One region of the Streptomyces sp. 840.1 genome, then DNA from elsewhere that is predicted to be linked to it. Evidence: riboswitches for the same ligand, from Rfam matches in the RefSeq annotation. Region 1 holds a riboswitch; each other region holds the start of a gene.
The links. Region 1 has a riboswitch for cobalamin ahead of EDD93_RS34540 (CbtB-domain containing protein). Riboswitches for the same ligand answer to the same signal wherever they lie in the genome.

Region 1 (7,260 bases):
CCATCGCCGGCCTCAAGGGCACGTACGTGTTCAGCGACTACTGCGACGGCACGATCCGCACCCTGCAGATCGAGAACGGCGAGGTCACCGGCGAGGGTGACCTCGGAGTCCAGGGCGGCGAGGTCATTTCGTTCGTGGAGGGCGGCGACGGCGAACTGTATGTTCTCGCCATCGGCGGCAGCATCTCGCGCATCGACCCGGCGTGAGCCGATGAGGTACCGCGCACACTGACAGCCGGGAGGCCCGCGGGGCCGGGACCGCGAACCGCGGTCCCGGCCCCGCCGGTCGCGGTGCGGCCGGCAGGGGCTGATTTCCGGTCGTGGCATGATCGGCGGCCATGGAGCACTTCATACGTCCCAACGGTTCACCGCCCGTCAACGGCTACAGCCACGCGGTCGCCTTCACCGGAGCGATGGTCGCCGTCTCGGGGCAGGTCCCCCTGGACGGCGACGGCAATCCGGTCGGTAAGGACGATGCCGAGGCCCAGGTCCGGCAGGTCTACGCGAACCTGATCACCGCGCTGGAGGCAGCAGGCTCAGGTCTGGAACACGTGGTCAAACTGACGGTCTACCTGACCGACCTGGACGACCTGGGCGCGTTCCGCACAGTGCGGGACGAGTACCAGGACGCCAAGAACCCGCCTGCCTGCTCCTTGGTGAGGGTGGCCGGCCTGGTCCACCCGGACTTCCGGGTCGAGATCGATGCATTGGCCGTGGCGCCGAGTGCTGGCCGGCGATCCGCTTCCCCTCGCGGCTGAAGCCGCACAGCGGATCCTTGCCTTCGAGGGGGCGAGCGCCGGCATCCGGTGATCCGGGCGTGGGGCCCCGGTGGCGCCGAGGGCAGCCGGCAGGGCCCACGCCGTGCCGCAGACGGCGCACGCGGTCCCGCCGGGCGGCCGCCCGGCGGGACCGTTTCGCTCAGGCCGGGGGCTGGCTGTCGCTGGTGGTGACGCGGACGTGGTCGACGACGAGTTGCTGGGGGAAGGTGGTGTTGCCGTCGGGGTCGCCGGGCCAGTAGCCGCCGACGGCGAGGTTGAGGATGAGGAAGAAGGGCTTGTTGAAGGCCCAGGTGTTGCCGCCGGTGTCGGCGGGGGTGCGGTGCTGGTAGACGTTGCCGTCGACGGACCACGTGACGGAGTCGGGGGCCCAGTCGATGGCGAAGGTGTGGAAGTCGTCGGCGAAGGCCTGGCCGCCGGGGAGGCTGTAGCCGGCGCCGATGCCAGCGGAGCCGGAGTAGCCGGGGCCGTGCAGGGTGCCGTGGACGGTGTTGGGTTCGAAGCCGACGTTCTCCATGATGTCGATCTCGCCGGAGTTGGGCCAGCCGACCTGTCCGATGTCGTCGCCGAGCATCCAGAAGGCGGGCCACATGCCCTGGCCGCGCGGGATCTTCATCCGGGCCTCGACGTGGCCGTAGGTCTGGGTGAACTTGCCCGAGGTGTTGAGCCGCGCCGAGGTGTACTCACAGGTGCCGTACCAGCACTGGTAGTTGTTCGGGTTCTCCTTGCGCGCGGTGATGACCAGATGGCCCTGGCCGTCCAGCGCCGCGTTGCTGTTCCCGGCCGTGTAGTACTGCCGCTCGTGGTTGTTGACGTTGTCACCGGTCTCGATCTGCCACTTACCGCCGTCAACGGCGGAACCTGCGGCTCCGTCGAAGTCGTCGGTGAACGTCGCGGCGGCGGTGGACGCCTGCGTGGTGACGGATCCCTTCGAGGCCGGAGACGGCATGGGGGCGCCGGAGGCGAGGCCGGAGGTGGCGGAGACGAGGGCGAGTACCGAGAGTGCGGAGACCAGGAGGCGCCTGGTCAGGTGGGGGGAGCTCATGTGAATTTCCTTTCCGTACGGGACGGAGGAAATGTGACTCACCATGCATATGACAAGTGGGGGCATGGCGGCCACGTGGGGGAGTTGAGGCCTTAGTTCACTTCGTGATTTAAGAAGTGAACCAAGAGCGTGTCAAGGCTCTTGGCAGACCACAGTTCTTGCACGCACCGGGCCGCCGCCCCGTCGGCGCGTTCGTCAGCTCTCCGGTTCCGCCGGGAGCGGCCGGCCGCAGCGCAGGTTCCACCGCCCCGACCTGCCGCTGAGCTCCGTGACGGTCAACGGGGCGACGTCCAGCCGCCAGAAGGCCTGCGGCGGGAGGTCCAGTGCGTGGACCGTCGCGGCGCGGATCACGGCGGGCTCGGCCACCGCCAGCACCCGCCCGTCGTCGCTTCCGTGCGGGGAGTCGAGCCACGAGCCCACCCGCGTGCACAGTTCCAGCAGGGACTCACCCCCGTGCGGCGCGGCGGCCGGGTCGCTCAGCCAGGCGGCCACCCCGTCCGGCTCGGCCGTGCTCACCTCGGCCAGCCGGGCGCCGGACCAGCGGCCCATCTCCCAGTCCCGCAGGGCGGGTTCGGGTTCGGACCGGAGCCCCAGTGCGTCCGCGGTCGCGGTGCAGCGCATGGACGGGCCGCGCATGCGCCTGGCCGCCGATGGCACGGCGGGTGCGGCGGCCCGCGCCTGCCGGAGTCCGGAGTCGTCGAGCGGCGCGTCACCGGCGAACCGGGCCTCGCGCAGCGCCGCGTTCATCGCCGGTGAGATCAACATCACCCGTACCGTCATTGCTGCCCTCAACTCCCTGAACGGTGGCCACTTGCCCGACCACACCATGGCATCAGGGCTTCCCGGACGCCCGGACCGCACCATGGCGGCGCCCACGCCCAGGCGGTATGGTCGCGACCACACGACGAGGGTGTGACGGAAGTCCGGTGAGAATCCGGCACGGTCGCGCCACTGTGAACCCGTACCTGTGCGGGGAAGTCAGACCCAGCACCTTCGTCTCAGGCACCACGATCGGGACGCGTGTTCCCACAGGAGGTTCTGCCATGGCACAGACTGCTGCCCCCGCCACCGGCGCACCCGCCATCACTCCCATCTCACTGAAGGCCATCGCCCCTTGGGCGGTCTTCTTCGGCATCCTCATGCTGATCCTGCTCTACTTCGTCGGCGCCGAGCAGGGCGCCACCTCCGTCATCTCGGGCGCGGGCGTGCACGAGTGGGTCCACGACGGCCGTCACCTGCTCGGTTTCCCCTGCCACTGACCCACCGGGCTGATCCAGGGGAATCCCTCATGAACTCCATATCTGTCAGAGCTCTGCTGGTCCGCGGCATGCTGGCCGGCCTCGTCGCGGGCGCGCTCGCGCTGGCCGTCGCCTACTTCCTCGGCGAGTCCCGGGTGGACGCCGCCATCGCCCTGGAGGAGGCGCACAGCCACGACCACGGTGGCGGCGAGGAACTCGTCAGCCGCACCATGCAGTCCACCGCGGGCCTCGCCACCGGCGTAGTCGTCTTCGGCGTGGCCATCGGCGGCATCGCCGCACTCGTCTTCTGTTACGCGCTCGGCCGGATGGGCCGCTTCGGTCCGCGCGCCACCGCGGCGCTGATCGCGGGCGCGGCCCTGCTGGCCGTGTACGTCGTGCCGTTCCTGAAGTACCCGGCGAATCCGCCGGCCGTCGGCAACCCCGACACCATCGGCAGACGCACGGCACTGTTCTTCCTGATGGTCGCCCTCAGCGTGCTGCTGGCCGTCGCCGCCGTCATCCTCGGCAGGCGGCTGGCACCCCGCCTGGGCGCCTGGAACGCGACGATCGCCGCAGGGGCCGGATACGTCCTGCTCATCGGTCTCGCGTACGTCTTCCTGCCCTCGTTCAACGAGGTCGGAAAGGGCTTCCCGGCCACCCTGCTGTGGCAGTTCAGGCTGGCCACGCTCGCGGTCCAGGTCACGCTGTGGACCACTTTCGGGCTGCTCTTCGGCTACCTCACCGAACGGCTGCTGGTGCCGAGGGCGCAGCCTGCCCGTGCAGGCGGCACAACAGCGGAACGCGCCGCGGCCGCGGCGGGCTGACCCGCCCACGCGCCGTCGGGCCCGTGCAGCGCCGGAACCCGCGAGGTGAGTCCTCGCGGGTTCCGCCGCGTCACGGGCCGGCTCGCGTCACCGCCCGGCGGGACCGTCCCAGTCCACGCGGTAGTGCTTCAGCAGGGAGTCCTCACGCACCAGGCGCATGCCTGCGGCCGTCATGACGCGCTGGGACGCGACGTTGTCGAGGTCGGTGTCCCCGTGCACGCAGACGACGCCCAGGCCGCGGGCGAACCGCAGCAGCGCGCGGAGCGCCTCGGAGGCGTACCCCATGCCCTGGACCGAGGGCACGAGCCCGTAGCCGATCGTGACGTGCCCGGCCTCGTCGGGAACCCCGTGGAACCCGAGCCCGCCGATCACCGGCCCGTCCTTGCCGAGCCGTATCTCGTACGAGCCGAACGGAGCCGGATCCCCGGTCTCGGCAATGGCGCGCAGGACGCGCGTGGCCGCCGCCCGCTCGCCCTGGGAGGGGTATCCGGCCGCCCACCGGACGCCTTCCGGTGGCCGGCCCTCCACCACGTGCTCGACGTCGGATGCGCTCATCGCGCGGAGCAGGAGGCGCGGGGTATCGATAACGGTCATGACGCAGTGGACTATCACGCGGTGCGGGCGGGCCGCACCCGGATATCTCCCGGTGAACGCCCGCCCGTACCGCATGTCCCACCCGCCGCAGGCACCCCCGGTCGACCTGCGGTCACGCGCCGCCCGCCGGGGTGAAGTCCCCGGCCAGCGCGGCCGCCACCCGCAGGTGTGTCGCCGCCTCGGTCTGCCGCCCCTGGCGCTCCAGCGTGCGGCCGAGCATCAGCCGGGCGTAGTGCTCCACGGGGTCGAGCTCCAGTACCGCCCGCAGTTCCGTCTCGGCCCGGCCGAGCCGCGCCGAGTGGTAGTAGGCCCTCGCCAGCAGCAGGCGCGGCGCGACCTGCTCCGGCACCTCCTCGACCAGCCCGCCCAGGATCCGGGCCGCCACCAGGTACTCCTTCGATTCGAAGAAGAACTGCGCGCGCTCCCACCGCTCGGCTGCGGTACCGAACTCGTAGTAGGTGTCGCTCATTCGTCCTCCTCGGTCGAGGCTCGCCGCCGGGCCCGTCCCGGCTGCGTCGATGGTCACAACACTCCAAGGTGGTTTAACATTCCACTAAATATTCGGCGTGGGTGCCGTCGGACCGGGCCCGTACGGGAATAGGTTGAGCGCCATGAGCAATCTCGATCGCCAGGCAGTTCCCTCCGTCTGCGGAGGGCGCGGCTTCGTCGTCGCCGAACCCGTACGCGAACTCCTCACCCCGCGTCGGGTGAAGCTCGGGGAGTCCACCGAGGTGCGCAGACTGCTGCCCAACCTCGGCCGCCGCATGGTCGGTGCCTGGGCCTTCGTGGACCACTACGGCCCCGACGACATCACCGACGAGCCCGGGATGCAGGTGCCGCCCCACCCCCACATGGGCCTGCAGACCGTCAGCTGGCTGCACGAGGGCGAGGTCCTGCACCGCGACAGCCTCGGCAGCCTGGCGACGATCCGCCCGTACGAACTCGGCCTGATGACCTCGGGCCGGGCGATCAGCCACTCCGAGGAGAGCCCCAGGCCGCACGCCGCTCTGCTGCACGGCGCACAGCTCTGGGTCGCGCTCCCCGACGCCCACCGCGACGCCGAGCCGCACTTCCAGCACCACACGGACCTGCCGACGGTCACGGCCCCCGGCCTCACCGCCACGGTGATCCTCGGCGAACTCGACGGTGCGCTCTCGCCCGGCACCGCGTACACCCCGATCGTCGGCGCCGACCTGGCGCTGCGCCGGGGCGCCGAGGCCCGCCTCCCGCTCGACCCCGACTTCGAGTACGCGGTGCTGTCGATGTCCGGCGAGGCGGAGGTCGACGGCGTACCCGTCCTGCCGGGTTCGATGCTCTACCTCGGCTGCGGCCGCACCGAACTCCCGCTGCGCGCGGAGTCCGACGCCGGTCTGATGCTCGTGGGCGGTGAGCCCTTCGAGGAGGAGATCGTCATGTGGTGGAACTTCGTGGGGCGTTCCCACGAGGAGATCGAGGAGGCCCGGCAGGCGTGGGCGGAGGGCTCCCGCTTCGGTGAGGTGCACGGCTACGACGGCGACCGGCTGTCTGCTCCCGCACTGCCGCCGGTGGCGCTGAAACCGCGGGGACGGGTGCGCTGACCTGGAGGGATGTGTTCTCCGACGGTCTTAGTCGTGTGCGCCGGCTGCGGCCCCCCGCCAGTACGGCGGAGGGGCGCAGTTGCGCCTCCGGTAGGTCGATTCCTAGGGCGGTGCCTGCCCTGCCCGACCAGCGCTCTCCGGCTCCCGCTCCTGTTGCTCGGCCCTGTGGAACTCGTCGTCCGGCAGCTGACGGGCCCGTTGTGCAGTGGGGGTGCGCCCCGTCTCCCGCGGTGTCACGATGTCCGGTGAGAGGTGCCTGACCCGGTCATGGAACAGGGCTACTCGCTGCTGCCACTCACCGCGCGTACTCCAGGTATTCGGTGTCAGCCATCTCGCCCACTCATGCTGCCCTGGTCTACCGCCCCGACGTCAGTGAATCGCCTGGCGGGCCGCGGAACCACGATCCTTGAGAGAGGGACGCCTTCCATGACCAAGAAGAAGCTCTCCGCAGGGGACGACGTCGAATGGAAGAGCCACGGGAAGACGGTCGAGGGCTCTGTCACGAGGAAGGTTGACCGGCGCACCAAGGCCGCCGGCCGAACCGTGGCTGCGTCGAAGGACGATCCCCAGTACGAGGTCGAGAGCGACAAGACGGGCAGGACGGCCGTGCACAAGCCCGAGTCGCTGCGCCGGAAGAACGACGGGTCGTAAGCGGCGGCAGCGCGGGCCGGCGGGGTCCGGGGCCGCCCGAAGGGCCAGCGGTACGAAGAGGCCGAGAAGAAGAACATCGGGGGCCGCTCCACGATGAACAAGGAGGAGCTGCTCAAGGCCGTCGGCCGTTGAAGGGCTGGTTACGCCTGGGGCGGGGCCGCTCAGGGGATATATCAGTCGAACCCGGTCTCGTTCCCGTGACCGAGGGAACACATGACGTGAGTTATGGCCCCAGGCCGGCTCGCCCCCGACCGACGGCCAGCCGGCGCCCGCTCCGAGCGAATGCCGGCCCACGGGGCGCCGGCCCCGGAGGGACGGCGAGACCGATGAAGACTCATCGCCGACATGTTGGTACATCCAATGGCAACTAGAGTGATAAGTGTCCGATTCAGCCCTTGCCACTCATCCATTTGCGTGCGTGGAGGCGTTCATGGCTGTCCGCCATCAGCTCATCAACCACCCGCCCTCGGCCCTGTGGGCCGTGCTGGAACAGCCCGAGCAGTACGCGGAATGGGTGGTAGGAACATCGGACTCGCGTCCCGCTGAGGGGAATTGG
Region 2 (7,260 bases), on a different contig from region 1:
CACAGGAAGAAGGGCCCCCCGCACAGGGCGGTGAGGACCCCGACCGGCATCTCCTGCGGTGCCGCTACGGTCCGTGCCGCGATGTCCGCCAGGACCAGGAAGGACGCACCCCCGAGCGCGGCGGCGGGCAGCACCCGCCGGTGGTCGCCGCCGACGAGGAGCCGCACGGTGTGCGGCAGCATCAGTCCGACGAAACCGATCGGTCCGGCCGAGGCCACCAGCACCCCGGTGACCAGCGAGACGAGCACGAACATCCGGGCCCGGAACCGGGCGACGTCCAGGCCCATGGTGGCGGCGGCCTCCTCGCCGGCGAGCAGCAGGTTCAGGTTCGGGGACTGCACCATGAGGACGGCGATGCCGAGCAGCAGCGCCAGGCCCGGCAGCCACAGCGAACCCCAGGACACGCCGCCCAGGCCGCCCAGCGTCCAGGCGAGGACGGTGCGTGCCTCGTTGCCGTTGTCCGTCGTCAGGAGCATCAGGTTCAACAGCGCGCTGAGCACTGACGCCACCGCGACCCCGGCCAGGATGAGCCGCAGCGAGGTGATGCGGCCGCCGGTACGGGCGGCGGCGTAGACGAGCACGAGTGCGCCCAGTGCCCCGGCGAACGCGGCCGCCGACAGGGACACCGTCCCGAAGAAGCTCACCCCGAACACGATCACCGAGACCGCGCCGAGCGAGGCGCCGGAGGACACTCCGAGGAGGTACGGCTCGGCGAGCGGATTGCGCACCAGAGCCTGCAACGCCGTGCCGACGACGGCGAGACCCGCGCCGGTGACCGCGCCGAGCAGGACGCGGGGCCCGCGCACGTCGAGGACGATCGTCTCCCGCGCTCGGCTCCAGGTGGGTTCCGTCCAGTCGGCGCCGAGCGCGTGCGTGACGATGCCCCACACCTGGCCGGGCGGCACGTGCACCGAGCCGAAAGCGAGTCCCGCGGTCAAGCAGGCGGCCAGGAGCACGGTGAGCCCGACCAGGGTGAGCGCGAACGCGGCCCGGCGGCGCGGCTTCACCAGGGCGGTGTTCTCGGCGTCCGTGGTGGACGCGGTCACTTGAAGCTGTCCGGGTGCAGTCCGCGCGCCAGGTCGCCCACCGCGTCCGCCGAGCGGACGCCGACGAGGGTGTCGGTCAGCGGCAGCACCACGAAACGCCTGTTCTTGATCGCGGGCACATCGGCGAGGGCCGGCTGGGAGAGCAGGAACTTCTTCTTCTGCGCGACGCCGGTGCCCGCGTAGTCGTAGATGGCGATGACGTCGGGCTTGCGGTCGACGACCTGCTCCCAGGAGACGTCGCCGAACACGTCGTCCAGGTCGGAGAAGACGTTCCTGCCGCCTGCCAGTCTGATCAGTTCGTTGCCCAGGCCCTTGCCACCGGCCGTGAAGGCGGACTTGTCGCCGCTGTCGTAGACGAACACGGAGACGTCACGCGCGTCCTTCACGGCCTCGCTCGCCTTGCGGGCGCGGGTGCGCAGCTCGGAGACGAGGGTGGAGGCGCGGTCCGAGACGCCGAAGATCTTGCCGATCGTGCGTATCTCGGTGTACGTGTCCTCCATGGTCACCCCCTTCTCTCCGGCGCAGTTCTCCCGGTTGAGGTAGGTGTCGATGCCCGCGTCCTGGAACGCCTTGCGCGAGCGGCCCTCCTTCTCCGCGAACGCGCTGGCGTAGCCGCCGTAGACGAAGTCGGGATCGGTGTCGAGGGCCTTCTCGAACGACGGCGCCCCCTTCGACAGCTGCGGGATCGACGCGAAGTCCTTGCGCAGAGCGGGCAGGACCGCCGAGTCCGGGTACGACGTACCGGCCATCCGGTCCTTGAGCCCCAGCGAGAGCATCACTTCGGTCGGATGCTGGTGGATGGTCACCGCACGGGACGGCGGCTCGGTGTACGTCGTCCTGACACCACAGTTGTCGATGGTGACGGGGAAGCCCTTCGCCGCCGAGGCGCTCGCCTCCGGGGGGCCGGCGGTGGCGCCGGACGAGCCGCAGCCCGACGTCAGCGCAATCGCCGACAGCACGGTGAGGGCTGCGGTGAGGCGCACGAGCCCGCGGCCGCGTGGGGCTGCGTACACCGCAGGCGAGGGGGAGAGCGAGAAAAGGGGACGGCTGTGACCGTCGTGCATGGGAAGCCTCCTGCGGAGTCCGCGCTCCTCGGATCGGGCCCGCGGCAGGTCAGTGACCTGACTTCCGCACACGCCCCGTGGGACATGCGCGGTCACAGTGGCGGGACCGCGCCGGACTCGCACCGGCTTCCTGGCTCCTGCTGCGGCATTGACCTGGTGATCGTACGTAATGACCGGGTGAACGAGGAAACCGGTCCGTTCCTGGGGAGAGGTTCCTGGAAGACCGCGCGAGCGAGTACCGAGTACGGAACAGCGCGCGATCATCGCCATCGCCACGACATCGGGGCAGGTGATCTCCATCAATTGACCCCTTTTGACCCTTCAAGCCGTGAAGGCGATACGGTGCGCCGACATCTTCTTCATCGTCGGCAAGGGACCCCACGAAGCGAAGCGGCCTGCCCGACCGGTGCCACCAGATGATCGGGGAGCACGCGCGGGGTCCGTACCGCGTGGTGAAGGTCGAAGACCCCGGCCGTGACCGGCGCCCAAGGGACCGCTCCGATTACACGGCGGCCGTGCAGGACCGGGGGGGGCTTGCCCCCGGGCACGTAGGTGGGGACCTGCGGACCGCCGGCTCCCTCTGCGCCTGGCACGTCTGCTGCCGGAGTCGACACAGGATTCAACCGTGAAACCGGGTGCACGCTGAACTCCATGACTCGCGGGGAGAGGAACTGCTACTGACGAGCTCGTGCATGGTTGGCGGTGAGACGTCGAGCTCTGGATAGTCGATCATGGTTGCGTGGTGACGAACGTGACGCGTACCGCGATCATCAGCAACCGGAGGATCACGGGGCTTTCGGCCGCTGTGGTCGCTGAACTCGTTTCAGAGGTTGGGCCGTTGTGGCACGAATGTCACCAAGCCAGGCTCGTGCACCTTCGCCACGGGGTCACTCATGGTGTGCTGGCCTGCTGGTTCGGCGTGGACCGCTCGTCTGTCCCCCGGGCCATCGGCGAAGTGCGGCCCCTGCTCGCCGAGCGGGGATGCACTATCAGCCCCGGCGTGCGGCTGCGATCCCTGGCCGAGGTCGTTGACCATCTCGGCACGACCGGGAAGACCGGCATCATCGACGGCACTCGGATTCGTGTCCGCCGCCCGGCCGTTGGCAGCAAGAACCGGGACCGGTTCATCTCCGGCAAGAACAAGCAGATCGCCGTGAAGGTCATGGTGTTCACCGACGGGGACGGGCGGCTGCTGTTCTGTAGCCTGACCAGACCCGGGAGTTGCGCGGACATCACCCACACCCGAGAGTGAGGGCTGGTCAAGTTCCTGGCCGACGGGTCAACGGTCGAGATCCTGGCGGATGGCGGCTACCAAGGACTCGGAGCACAGACCGGCGGACGCGTCGTGACACCACCGCACCCCGGCCCACTGCCCCAGCAGCAAACCGCAGGCCGAATCCTGGCTCGGCAGATGTAAGCACCGAGACGCCGCCCTGGCCTTCGATGTCCCACTGCTAACCGTGCACGAGCTCATTAGCTCCGGCATTGAGGGGCCAGCCGACGGGCGGCTGGCCCCTCAACCCGGGATGAAGGGTCGGGTGTTACTCGGTCAGACGGCCAGGTGCTCCAGGATGTCGACCAGTTTCGCGGGCTGGAGCACGAACCCGGTGTGGCTGGTGTTCATCGTGTGTACGTCGTACGGATTGTCAGGGGTCAGCGCGTCGCATTCGGCGATCAGACGGTCCTGCATGGCCACGGGGATCGTCCGGTCGTCGGCCAGACGGATGTACGTGCGTGCGATGGTGCCCCAGGTGGCGGCGTCACCTCGCGCGTCGGCCGTCATCACCGCCAGCGATTCGTCCGGCTGGAGGATGTTGAGGAAGGCACGGAACTGTTCATCGGTGCCGTCCGCCATTATGGCCGCCTTGAGCAGGGCGAGCAGAACAGGGTCGGACGTACGGTAGTTGGCCCGGCCGGCACCCAATTCGGCGGGATCGCCGACGTTCAGTGCTGCCAGCGGTGCCAGCAGGTTCTCGCTGAACTCGGGCTCCTGCATGTACTCGATGGGGTTCGCGCGCTGTACGCACGACCACGCGGAGACGTAGACGAGCCGGTTCACCAGGTCGGGGACGGTGTTGCCCACCCCGGTGATAGTGGTCCCGCCGAGGCTGGCGCCGACGAGGACCACCGGCCCGTGCTCGGCCACCTGCCGGACGACGTCGACGACCATGTCGACGTTGTCTTCCAGGGTGACCGCAGCAAGGGTCGACGGCACGGCCGCCCACGCTTCGAGGTCCTGCGGCGCCTGGTAGGCGGCCGGATACTGTGCGTCGAATCCGTGGCCCGGAAGGTCGACGGCGAAGCTCCGATGGCCACGCAGCGCCAGTTCGCGCTGGACGGGAGCCCAGAGCAGCGAACTGGAGCACGAGCCGTGCACGAGCACGAACGTCGTATCCGCCTCGCGGGCCTGCCGTGGGCGCAGAGAGGTGCTGGGAACAGAAGTCATACGGGTCAGTCCTATGTCCGATGTGCGCTACGGCAGGCATGGCCGAGGGGCTGATGCCGCCGAAGCTGAGTGAGAAACGGACGCGCCTGTGATCAGGCGCATCCGGTTCAGTGGCCGTGCACACCCGTGCCGAGGGCAGCGGCAACCACCGCGTGCCGACCAGTGGCAGCACGCGTAGGGATGCGCTCACCGCAAAGGGGCGCGCGTCGCCTTGGGGTCGATCGGCACCCGCAGGGCAGTGGACTCCGTGAGACCGCGGTGGTCTCCTGCGGGTTGCGCGACTGGTCCCGGTCGCGGAGCAACTAAGGCGACAGGCGGTTCTCAGACGGTCCGGAGACGGACGTAAATGTAGGACATGACAAGCACCCTAACCGATGTTCGATCATTGGCGAGGGCATTAATTTGGCAGCCTCGGTGACGATCCAACTCCGCCGCTGCGTTGGGAAGTGGCTCCGAGATCGTCACAGTCGGCCTGACGTCCACGCGGTCATTGAGGGTGGGGCAGCTCGCTGGGGGCTTGATGAGACACGTGTGGGAGACGCCAGGGCGGTGAAGACCCGCTCCCAGACGTCCGGTCCGCGAGCAACGGCTCGGTCCGCGAGCATGGTGCATCAATTAACGGCATACTCGGGCCGACGACCGACTGATCCAAACGAAACGTCTAAGGGCTGTTCCTGGGCTGCTTACGCGTGTGCCCCCTCGGACCTGTTGACCGAGAGGGCACACGCGTTGCGGCGAGGCTACTGCTCGACCTTGAGTTCCAGTTCGCAGTCGAGGATCTGCGTGAATTCTTCATTTCCCTGACGGTACTCGAACCGGCAGCGCTTGATGTTTTTCTCGGGTGGTGAGGTGATGTGAAGTTTGGCCTGGAAGAACATTTCGCTTTCCTTCTTGGCCGGGACCTTCACCGGCGAGACCGCGTAGTTCTTCAGGCGGGCGAAGTCGGGTGTGTCGGATTCCCCTTCGAGCGCCAGCAGGGGTAACCCATCGGTGTCCTGCAGGTTGTAAGCGGCGTAGCTGACCACCTTGAGTCCCTTGGGGGAGTCGACGACACTCGCTCCGGTGATCTCGATGGGCCGGCTACTCACATTGCGGGGCACGGGGAGTGCGAAGTACCACGTCTGCCCAGTCTTCGCGTGGGTGTTGCCGACCGTGCCGCTCGACTGTGTTCCTTCCGTGTCCAGCGCCTTGCCCTGGCTCTGCGAGTCGGAGCAGCCGGCGAGGAGGAGAAGGATCAGCAGCGCCGCACCTTCAGTACGAGTAGAAGACGCCCGGCTTGCCCGAAAGAATGTCATTCTTTCCCCAGATGTAGTGCTTGGAGTTCTTCCTGTCACCGGCGAGGATGCGCTGCCTGGTCCGTGGGCCGCACGATATGGGACTAGGTGTCCTGTCCGTTGACGAGGTGGGGATCGAAGCCGGTCGGCAGGTCCCCGGTCGCGTTCCGCCACTTGGTGAGGTAGTCCGACACATTGGTCTGGCACGTCGACAAAGCGAAAGTCCTGGCGGATTCCGCCGTGGACTGCGGAGCCGCGATCGCGCCCGCAGTCAAGGTCCGCCATGTGAAGGATCTTCAGTGGCGCAACGACGGGTAGGCCTGTTCGTGCCGAGTCGGCTGTTCGAAATGAATGAGGGAACTCATGGAAAATATTCTGACACTGGCGGCGGCTGGGCAGGGCAGGAAAGAGTTGCCCCCCTGGGGGATTGCGGTCTTCCTGGTGATAGTGGCCATGGTGGGGGTTTTCCTTCTCTTCAGATTCAAGAAGCGCCGGTAATGAGGAGTCCGGCATCGTCTTCTGTCGCGTAACTCACTGACGGGAAACACGGGAAGGAGTAGACCTCGTCGACGGCTGGGTGAAACGCCGAGACCGTTGCCATGGGGCGGAGGGCGGAACCGCTCCGGTTCGTCAAAAGCTCGTAACGCGATCATGGTCGATTCTTCTTGAGGCACCTCCAGCAGATGAGGGCAAGAGCCCCGATCTCGGTGACAAGGTCCTACGGCTCCGCCCCGAACCGCGACGCGCTGTTCTGCGTTGCGCACGCGCAGTGATCCCGCCCGGCACCTCCTGCAAGGATCGTCCCAACGGCTCGAGGGCCTGGGCAGGGTCCGCTGTGCATGTCTCTTCGATTCGCAGATGATCGAGAAGTTCTACCGCCCGGCCCGCTCTGCGAGAATGAGCCGTATGAGCGTGCGTAGGAGGAACCGGGTGCGGGTGTCAGGCCGCCCAGGCGCACCGGTGGTGGTGCTGGCGCACGGCTTCGGGTGCGACCAGAACATGTGGCGCCTGGTCGCGCCGACTCTGGAGCGGGACTTCACGGTGGTGGTCTTCGACCACGTGGGCGCCGGCCGGTCCGATCTGGAGGCATGGAACAGGGACCGGTACTCCAGCCTGGACGGGTATGCCGAGGACGTCCTGGAGATCTGCCGCGACCTGGACCTGGGGCCGGTGACGTTCGTGGGGCACTCGGTGAGCGCGATGATGGGCGTGCTGGCCGCCGCCCGGCACCCCGAGCTCTTCGCGGGCCTGGTCCTCCTCGCCCCGTCGCCCTGCTTCATCGACGACCCCGCGGTCGGCTACCGCGGCGGCTTCAGCGCCGAGGACATAGAGGAGCTCCTCGAGTCCCTGGACGCGAACTATCTCGGCTGGTCGGGCGCCATGGCCCCGGTCATCATGGGTAACCCCGAGCGCCCCGCGCTGGGCGAGGA
Region 3 (7,260 bases), on a different contig from region 1:
GCCGCGGTCGAGACCACGGCCACCTACGACCCCGCCCGGGACGGATTCGTGCTGCATACCCCGCACTTGGGCGCGCAGAAGTTCATGCCCAACACCAGCCCGGCCGGCGGCCCCAAGAGCGGACTCGTCGCCGCCCGACTGCTCGTGGGGGGCACCGACCAGGGGGTCTTCCTGCTGCTGGTGCCGCTCACCGACTCCTCGCACGCCATGCCCGGGGTGCGGATCCGCAGGCTTCCGGCCCGGATGGGCAGCCCCGTCGACCACTGCCTGACCTCTTTCGACCAGGTGTTCGTGGGGCGCGAGGCGCTGCTCGGCGGCCGGCAGGGACGGGTCGACGACGACGGAGTGTTCCGCAGCGGCACCGCCGGCCGCAGACGCCGGTTCCTCGCCTCCATCGGCCGCGTCACCACGGGCCGCATCTGCATGAGCGCGAGCGCGATCGGCTCCGCCCGCGCCACGCTCGCCATCGCGGTCCGCTACTCCGGCCACCGGTACGTCTCCGGGGGCCGCGCGCTGCCGCCGCTGCCGGTGATCGCCCACCGCAGCCACCACGGCCCGCTCGCCGAGGCCATGGCCACCGTCTTCGCGATGAGCCTGCTGCACCGACGGGCCCTGGACCGCTGGGAGGCGGCGGCGCACGGACCGGAGCCGGAGCGCGAGGCGGCCGGGCGGCTGGTCGACGTCGCCAAGGGCTGGATCACCTGGCAGGCCCGGTCCGTGATCGTCGAATGCCGGGAACGGTGCGGCGCCCAGGGCCTGCTGGAGAACAACGGCATGAGCGAACTCGTCACCGCGGTGGAGGGTGCCATCACCGCCGAGGGCGACAACATGGCCATCCACGCCAAGGCCGCGTCCGAGATGGTCATCTCCGCGATGCCCGACGCCCCGGAGGCCTGGGGCACCGCGGCCGCGGGCCCGCAGCCCGGCGACCTGGACGACCTCCGCTTCCTCGGCCGGCTCCTGGCCCACGTGGAGCGGATCCAGTTCGCCCGTTCCCGCGTCCGCATGGCACGGGCCCCGCACGGCGGTCCGCTGCGGCGGTGGAACGAGGGGTCCGGGCCCGCGCTGCGCGGAGTCGAGGCGCATGCCTGCCGGCAGGCGGCCGAGGCGTACGCGGACGCGGTCGACGGCCTGCCCGAGGGGCCCGCCCGCGAGCGGCTGACCGAGCTGGCCCTGCTGTTCGCGCTGCGCCTGGTCCAGCATTACAGCGGGGACCTGCTCGTCGCCGGCCACCTCACGGCCGGCCAGGTCGAGGACCTGACGGAGCGCACCGAGCGACTCGTCACCGCGGTGGCGGCCCACCTGCCCGAGCTCGCCGACTCCTTCGCGCTGCCGGAGGAGGTGCTCGCCGACTGGCCCATCGCCGGAGCCCGCTACGCCGAGGCGTACGACGACCCGGGGGCTTCCTGGCACAAGGCCGGGTCCCCGGCACCCGCCGGGGCCGGGCGGTGAGGGGCGCGGCGGAGCGGGCGGCTGGACAGGGCGTGCGGCGCGCGGCCGACGCGGTACAGGGCGTCGGCGTCGGTGTCGTACTGCTGGCCTTCTGGGGCACCGCGGCCGTGCTCTCGCGCTGGTGCACGGGGGCGGGGACGCCCGCAGGCGAATCGGTTCGCCGCAAGGCGTAACTGGAGGGACGCTGCTCAGTTACTCCGGCGTCGGGGTGGTGCGAGGAACCGCCCCGGGACACCCCCGCCGGACGGGCATGATGGAGAGGAAGACCATGAGCGCGATTCACCCCACGATCACCGAGGTACTCAGCCGTACCTTCAGGGTGCCTGTGGCCGAGATTCTCCCCGAATCCACGATGGACAGCCTGGACATGGACTCCCTGGCAGTCGCCGAGTTCGCCGTCGTCATCAGGGAGGCCGTCGGCGTCGAGCTCGACCCGGGCACGCTGCACCGGGACACCAGCCTCGCCGGGCTCACGGAGTACCTCCGCGCCGCGGCCCGCGACGAGGCGCCGGTGAGCACGGCCCGATGAAGATGCCGGCCATCGCTGTCACCGGACTGGGAATGATCACCCCGGTCGGCAACGACACCGAGTCCACCTGGGACGGGGTGTGCGCCGGGGTCAGCCCGGCCCGCACCGTCCCCGAGCTCGCGGGATGCGCGATCGACTTCGCCTGCACGGTCGACGGCATCGACCTGGACGCCGCGATCGGCCGCCGTACCGCCTTCCGCATGGGCAGGTACACCAAGTTCGCGGTACTGGCCGCGCGGGAGGCGGTCTGCGACGCGGGACTCGACCCGGGCGGCTGGGACGGCAGCCGGGTCGCGGTCGTCGTCGGCACCAGCAGCGGCGGGTCCGCCGGCCTCACCGATCAGGCCCTGGTGCTGGAGCGGCGCGGGCCCGAGGCGACCTCGCCGTCCGGGATCCTGCTCACCATCCCGAACATGCCCGCGGCGGAGATCGCGATCGAGATGAGCGCGACGGGCCCCAGCCTGGCGCCCTGTACCGCCTGCTCGTCCGGGATCACCGCACTGTCCGTGGCCCGGGACCTGCTCGTCACCGGACAGTGCGACCTGGCGATCGCGGGAGCCACCGAATCGACCCTCTTCCCGATCGCCATGACGGGATTCGCCAGATCCGGCGCGGCCGCCCTCGCGGACCGGGACCTGTCCCGGCTCAGCCGGCCCTTCGCGGCCGACCGGGCCGGGCTCGTCATGGGGGAGGGCGCCGCCGTCATGGTGCTGGAGCGCGCGGCCGACGCCGAGGCACGGGGCGCCGAGCCACGCGCGCTGCTCGCGGGCACCGGCGCCACCACCGACGCCCACCACCCCACCAGCCCGCACCCCGACGGCCGCATCGCCCAGGCGGCCGTCGAGGCCGCGCTGCGCGACGCGGGCTGGCAGGCCGGGGACGTCGAGCACATCAACGCGCACGGCACGGCGACCCCGCGCAACGACGCGGCCGAAGCCGCCCTGATCGGCCGGGTCTTCCCGCACCGGCCGCCCGTCACCGCGCCCAAGGGCGTGCTCGGCCACTGCATGGGAGCGGCCGGAGCGATCGAGGCGGGGCTGACGATCCTGACGCTCCAGCGCGGGATCGTCCCGCCGGTCGCCAACCTGGACGCGCCCGCGCCCGGGTTCGACATCGACTGCGTGACCAAGCGGCCACGGGCGCTGCCCGTGCGGCGGGCCCTCAGCCACTCCTTCGGGTTCGGCGGGCACAACGCCGTGGCCGCACTCCTGCGGCCCTGAGGACGCGGCGGGCGGACCGGGCCGGGCGGGCCCGGTCCGCCCGCGGCACCTTCGCTGAGCTGCGCGGACCCGCGTGGTAGCGTGCCTGGGCCAGTCGAACTCCACGTAGGGGTCAGGGAATCCGGTGCGAATCCGGAACTGACGCGCAGCGGTGAGGGGGACGGGCGGGGCCAGCAGCCACTGGGAGACCTACGGGTCCCCGGGAAGGCGCCCCGACCGTACGAACCCGAGTCCGAAGACCTGCTGGCACCCGCGGTCCGGCACCGGTTCGCGGAACTCCGTACACCGGGCCCCGCGCATGGGCCCAGAGACGCCGAGGTACTTCGTGCCGCTCATAGCCGGCCATGCCCGCTCCGCCGCCCTGCTCACGGCCGGAACACTCCTGCTGACCGCCTGCGGAACAGGCGGTGACAGCTCCGCCGACGGGCCCGCCGGGGCCGACGGCTATCCGGTGACCCTGAAGAACTGCGGGCACACCGTCACCGTGCGAGCGGCCCCGCGCCGCGCCGTCCCGGTCGACCAGGGCTCCACCGAGATCCTGCTCTCGCTCGGCCTCGCCGGCCGGCTCGCCGCCACCGCCACCTGGACCGACCCGGTGATGAAGGGCCTGGAGAAGGCCAACGCCGGCATCCCCCGGATCTCCGAGAACCGCCCCTCGTCCGAGAAGGTCCTCGACCAGGAGCCCGACTTCGTCAGCGCGTCCTTCGAGTCGACGCTCGCCAAGGGCGGCGTCGCCCCCCGGGAACAGTTCGAGGAACTGGGCGTCCCCACCTACGTCTCGCCCGCCGACTGCACCGCCAAGGACAACAGCAAGGACGGCGACGGAGTCAGGACCGGAGCACTGACCATGGACAGCGTCTACCGCGAAGTACGCGACATGGCCAAGGTGTTCGGTGTCCCGGAGCGCGGCGAGAAGCTCGTCGCGGAGCTGACCGCCCGGGTACGGAAGGCGACCGACGGCATCGACGCCTCCGGCGCCACCCTGATGTACTGGTTCGCCAACTCCGAGTCCCCGTACCTGGCCGGCTGTTGCGGGGCGCCCGGCGTCATCACCCGGGAGCTGGGCGCGAAGAACGTCTTCGACGACACGCATGAGGAATGGCCGCAGATCAACTGGGAGACGGTCGCCGACCGCAACCCGGACGTGCTGGTCATCGGTGACCTGACCCGCAAGTCGCAGACCGCCGAGAGCGCCTCGCGGAAGATCGCGTTCCTGGAGTCCAATCCCGCAACGAAGAACATGGACGCCGTACGGCACAAGCGCTACGTGCTGCTCAGCGGACAGGCCATGAACCCGTCGATCCGCACGGTCGAGGGCGTGGAGCGGGTCGCCGCCGGGCTGCGCACCTTCGGGCTCGCGGGGTGACGGACACCGAACGTGCCACGCGGGCGACCGGACACGGGCCCTTCGCCGCCGGTGAGCGCGGACATGGCGGTGTCCGGGGCATCGGCGGGGGACTCCTGTGGGCCGGCGGCCTGCTGCTCCTGGTCCTGTCCGTCGCCGTGGCCGTCACCATCGGCCCGGCCCGGATCTCCGTCGGAGACGTCCGGGACACGGTGGCGGCCCACCTGGGGCTCGGGGATTCGCCGCTCAGCCCGATCCGGGACGGCATCATCTGGAACCTGCGCATGCCGAGGACCCTGCTCGCCGCCGTCTGCGGCGCCGGGCTCGCGGTCTGCGGCACCGTCATGCAGTCGCTCCTGCGCAACCCGCTCGCGGACCCGTTCGTCCTCGGCGTCTCCTCCGGGGCGTCGACCGGCGCGGTCGTGGTCGTCGTCCTCGGGGTCGGCGGGGGAGCGGTGTCCCTGTCGGCCGGCGCGTTCATCGGGGCACTCTGCTCCTTCGCGCTGGTCCTCCTGCTGAGCCACACCCTCGGCGGCAGCACCGACCGGGTGGTCCTGTCGGGGGTCGCGGCCATGCAACTGTTCTCCGCGCTGACCTCCTTCGTCGTGATGACCGCCGCCGACGCCGAGCAGACCCGCGGGGTGCTGTTCTGGCTGCTCGGCTCGCTCGGCGGCGTCGGCTGGAGCGATGTGTGGACCTGCTCCGCCGTGCTGGCCGTGACCCTCGTGATCTGCCTGGGCCACGCCCGTACGCTCGACGCCTTCGCCTTCGGGCAGGACGCGGCCGCCACCCTCGGCGTCCACGTCGGGCGCACCCGGATCGTGCTGCTCTGCGCGACCGCGCTGCTGACCGCCGCCCTTGTCAGCTCGGCCGGCGCCATCGGCTTCGTCGGCCTGGTGCTGCCGCACGCGGCCCGCGCGCTCGCCGGCTCCGGGCACCGCAGACTGCTGCCCGTCACCGCGCTCGCCGGGGCCGTGTTCCTGGTCTGGGTGGACACCCTCGCGCGCACCGTCCTCGATCCGCAGGAGGTTCCGGTGGGCGTCGTCACCGCCCTGATCGGGGTGCCCGCCTTCGTACTCGTCCTCTACCGCACCCGGCGGGCCGCGTGAGCGCGCCCGGCCGCGGGCTGCGGGCCGACCGGGTCAGCCGCGAGGCGGGCGGCCGCCTCATCCTGGACGGGGTCTCGCTGACCCCGCCGCCCGGTGCCACCGTCGGCCTCATCGGCCCGAACGGCTCGGGGAAGTCGACCCTGCTGCGGATACTGGCCGGGGTCCTCGCGCCGGACGCGGGCACGGTCACCCTCGACGACGACCCGCTGGCCCGGATCGGCCGCCGCACGGTCGCCCGGCGGGTCGCCGTGGTCGACCAGCACTCGCTCACCCAGGTCGAGCTGAGCGTCGTGGACGTCGTACGCCTGGGCCGCATCCCGCACCGCCGCGCCTGGTCGGCGCCGACGGCCGAGGACGAGAGCGCGGTGGCCGAGGCCCTGGAGCGGACCGGTCTCACCGGCCGCCGGGACCAGTCCTGGCACACCCTCTCCGGCGGCGAACGCCAGCGCGTCCAGATCGCCCGCGCGCTGGCCCAGCAGCCGCGCGAGCTGCTGCTGGACGAGCCGACGAACCACCTGGACATCCAGCACCAGCTGGAACTGCTGTCCCTGGTGGCCTCGCTGCCGCTGACCGCCGTCATCGCCCTGCACGACCTCAACCTGGCCGCGATGTTCTGCGACCGGATCGTGGTGCTGGACGGCGGCCGGGTGGTCGCGGCCGGCACGCCTGCCGAGGTGATCACCCAGGAGCTCATCGCCGCCGTCTACCGGGTCGGGGCCGTCGTGACCCCGGACGGCCCGGCGGGGCGGCCCTCGGTGCGCTTTCGCCCGGGGAGGCCCTGACGCGGGGACACGAGAGGGCGGACCCCCGTGACGCGGGTCCGCCCCTCGCTCCTGTCCGGTACGGCCGGTCCGGCGCGGTGCGCGGGGGTCAGCGGCGCCGTCCCTGACCGAACTCGCCGCCGGCGTCCTTGCCGCCCATGTCCTTTCCGTCCTTGGTCATGCCGTCCGCGTAGTCGATCTGCTCCTTGCGCAGTTCCGCGGAGACTTCCTTCTGTTCGGTCACCTTCTTGGTCTCCATCCGCACCCGCTCGACCGGCACGGTCTCCTTCCGCATCGTGGCGCGTTCGGCGTGCAGGGTGACCTCGACGTCCTGCTCGTTGATGTCCGAGCGGGCCGCCTTGTCGCCGGGCTGGAGCGGCTCACGCACCACCCGGACCTCTTCGTGCGACACGGGGACCGTCCTGGTGACGTTCTCGGTGACGACGTACTTGTGCAGCCGGGCCTTGCCGCTCTCGTACTCCTCGGTGCCGATACGCAGCTGTTCCTCGGAGCGGATGAGTTCCTCCTTGCCGTCCAGGCCGGCGGAGGCGGACCGTTCTGGGCCCGCTCCGGCTCCGACCAGCGGACGGGCCGTACCGGAGGTCTCGGCGTCCCGGTGCTTGCCGGTGCCCGCGCCCGCTGCCGCGCCCGCGGTGCCGGAGGCCTTCCCGCGCGACGTGCCGGCCGCGCCCATGGCCCCGGCCCCGGCTCCTGCTCCGGCGGCCGCGCCCGCTCCGGCCGCGCCCATGGTGCCGGTCCCGGACGTGGTCGGCGCACCGGTTGTGCCGGCGGCCCCGGAACGGTCACCGAGCTTGCCGCCGGTGTTCCGGGTCAGGCCGTAGTG

Region 2: linked by a shared signal. The riboswitch ahead of EDD93_RS24220 (ABC transporter substrate-binding protein) and the one ahead of EDD93_RS34540 (CbtB-domain containing protein) in region 1 are both predicted to bind cobalamin.
Region 3: linked by a shared signal. The riboswitch ahead of EDD93_RS31300 (ABC transporter substrate-binding protein) and the one ahead of EDD93_RS34540 (CbtB-domain containing protein) in region 1 are both predicted to bind cobalamin.

What each region holds. Positions count from the first base shown of each region.
Region 1 is NZ_RJUU01000003.1:464,098-471,357, reverse strand. It holds gene EDD93_RS34560 (sorbosone dehydrogenase family protein) at 1-206, shown strand, start outside; gene EDD93_RS34555 (RidA family protein) at 338-757, shown strand; gene EDD93_RS34550 (family 16 glycosylhydrolase) at 918-1,820, opposite strand; gene EDD93_RS34545 (histidine phosphatase family protein) at 2,016-2,600, opposite strand; adenosylcobalamin (AdoCbl) riboswitch at 2,712-2,861, shown strand; gene EDD93_RS34540 (CbtB-domain containing protein) at 2,864-3,079, shown strand; gene EDD93_RS34535 (CbtA family protein) at 3,109-3,882, shown strand; gene EDD93_RS34530 (GNAT family N-acetyltransferase) at 3,970-4,476, opposite strand; gene EDD93_RS34525 (tetratricopeptide repeat protein) at 4,589-4,945, opposite strand; gene EDD93_RS34520 (pirin family protein) at 5,088-6,053, shown strand; gene EDD93_RS34515 (DUF2945 domain-containing protein) at 6,480-6,704, shown strand; partial or broken gene EDD93_RS40575 (plasmid stabilization protein) at 6,750-6,836, shown strand; gene EDD93_RS34505 (SRPBCC family protein) at 7,135-7,260, shown strand, end outside.
Region 2 is NZ_RJUU01000001.1:5,284,492-5,291,751, forward strand. It holds gene EDD93_RS24215 (iron ABC transporter permease) at 1-1,046, opposite strand, end outside; gene EDD93_RS24220 (ABC transporter substrate-binding protein) at 1,043-2,110, opposite strand; cobalamin riboswitch at 2,140-2,282, opposite strand; gene EDD93_RS24230 (transposase) at 2,850-3,362, shown strand; gene EDD93_RS24235 (alpha/beta fold hydrolase) at 3,660-4,556, opposite strand; gene EDD93_RS39445 (hypothetical protein) at 5,297-5,851, opposite strand; gene EDD93_RS24245 (alpha/beta fold hydrolase) at 6,737-7,260, shown strand, end outside.
Region 3 is NZ_RJUU01000002.1:1,169,809-1,177,068, forward strand. It holds gene EDD93_RS31285 (acyl-CoA dehydrogenase) at 1-1,452, shown strand, start outside; gene EDD93_RS39755 (hypothetical protein) at 1,485-1,625, shown strand; gene EDD93_RS31290 (acyl carrier protein) at 1,721-1,981, shown strand; gene EDD93_RS31295 (beta-ketoacyl synthase) at 1,978-3,201, shown strand; cobalamin riboswitch at 3,276-3,464, shown strand; gene EDD93_RS31300 (ABC transporter substrate-binding protein) at 3,500-4,567, shown strand; gene EDD93_RS31305 (iron ABC transporter permease) at 4,564-5,655, shown strand; gene EDD93_RS31310 (ABC transporter ATP-binding protein) at 5,652-6,437, shown strand; gene EDD93_RS31315 (PRC and DUF2382 domain-containing protein) at 6,526-7,260, opposite strand, start outside.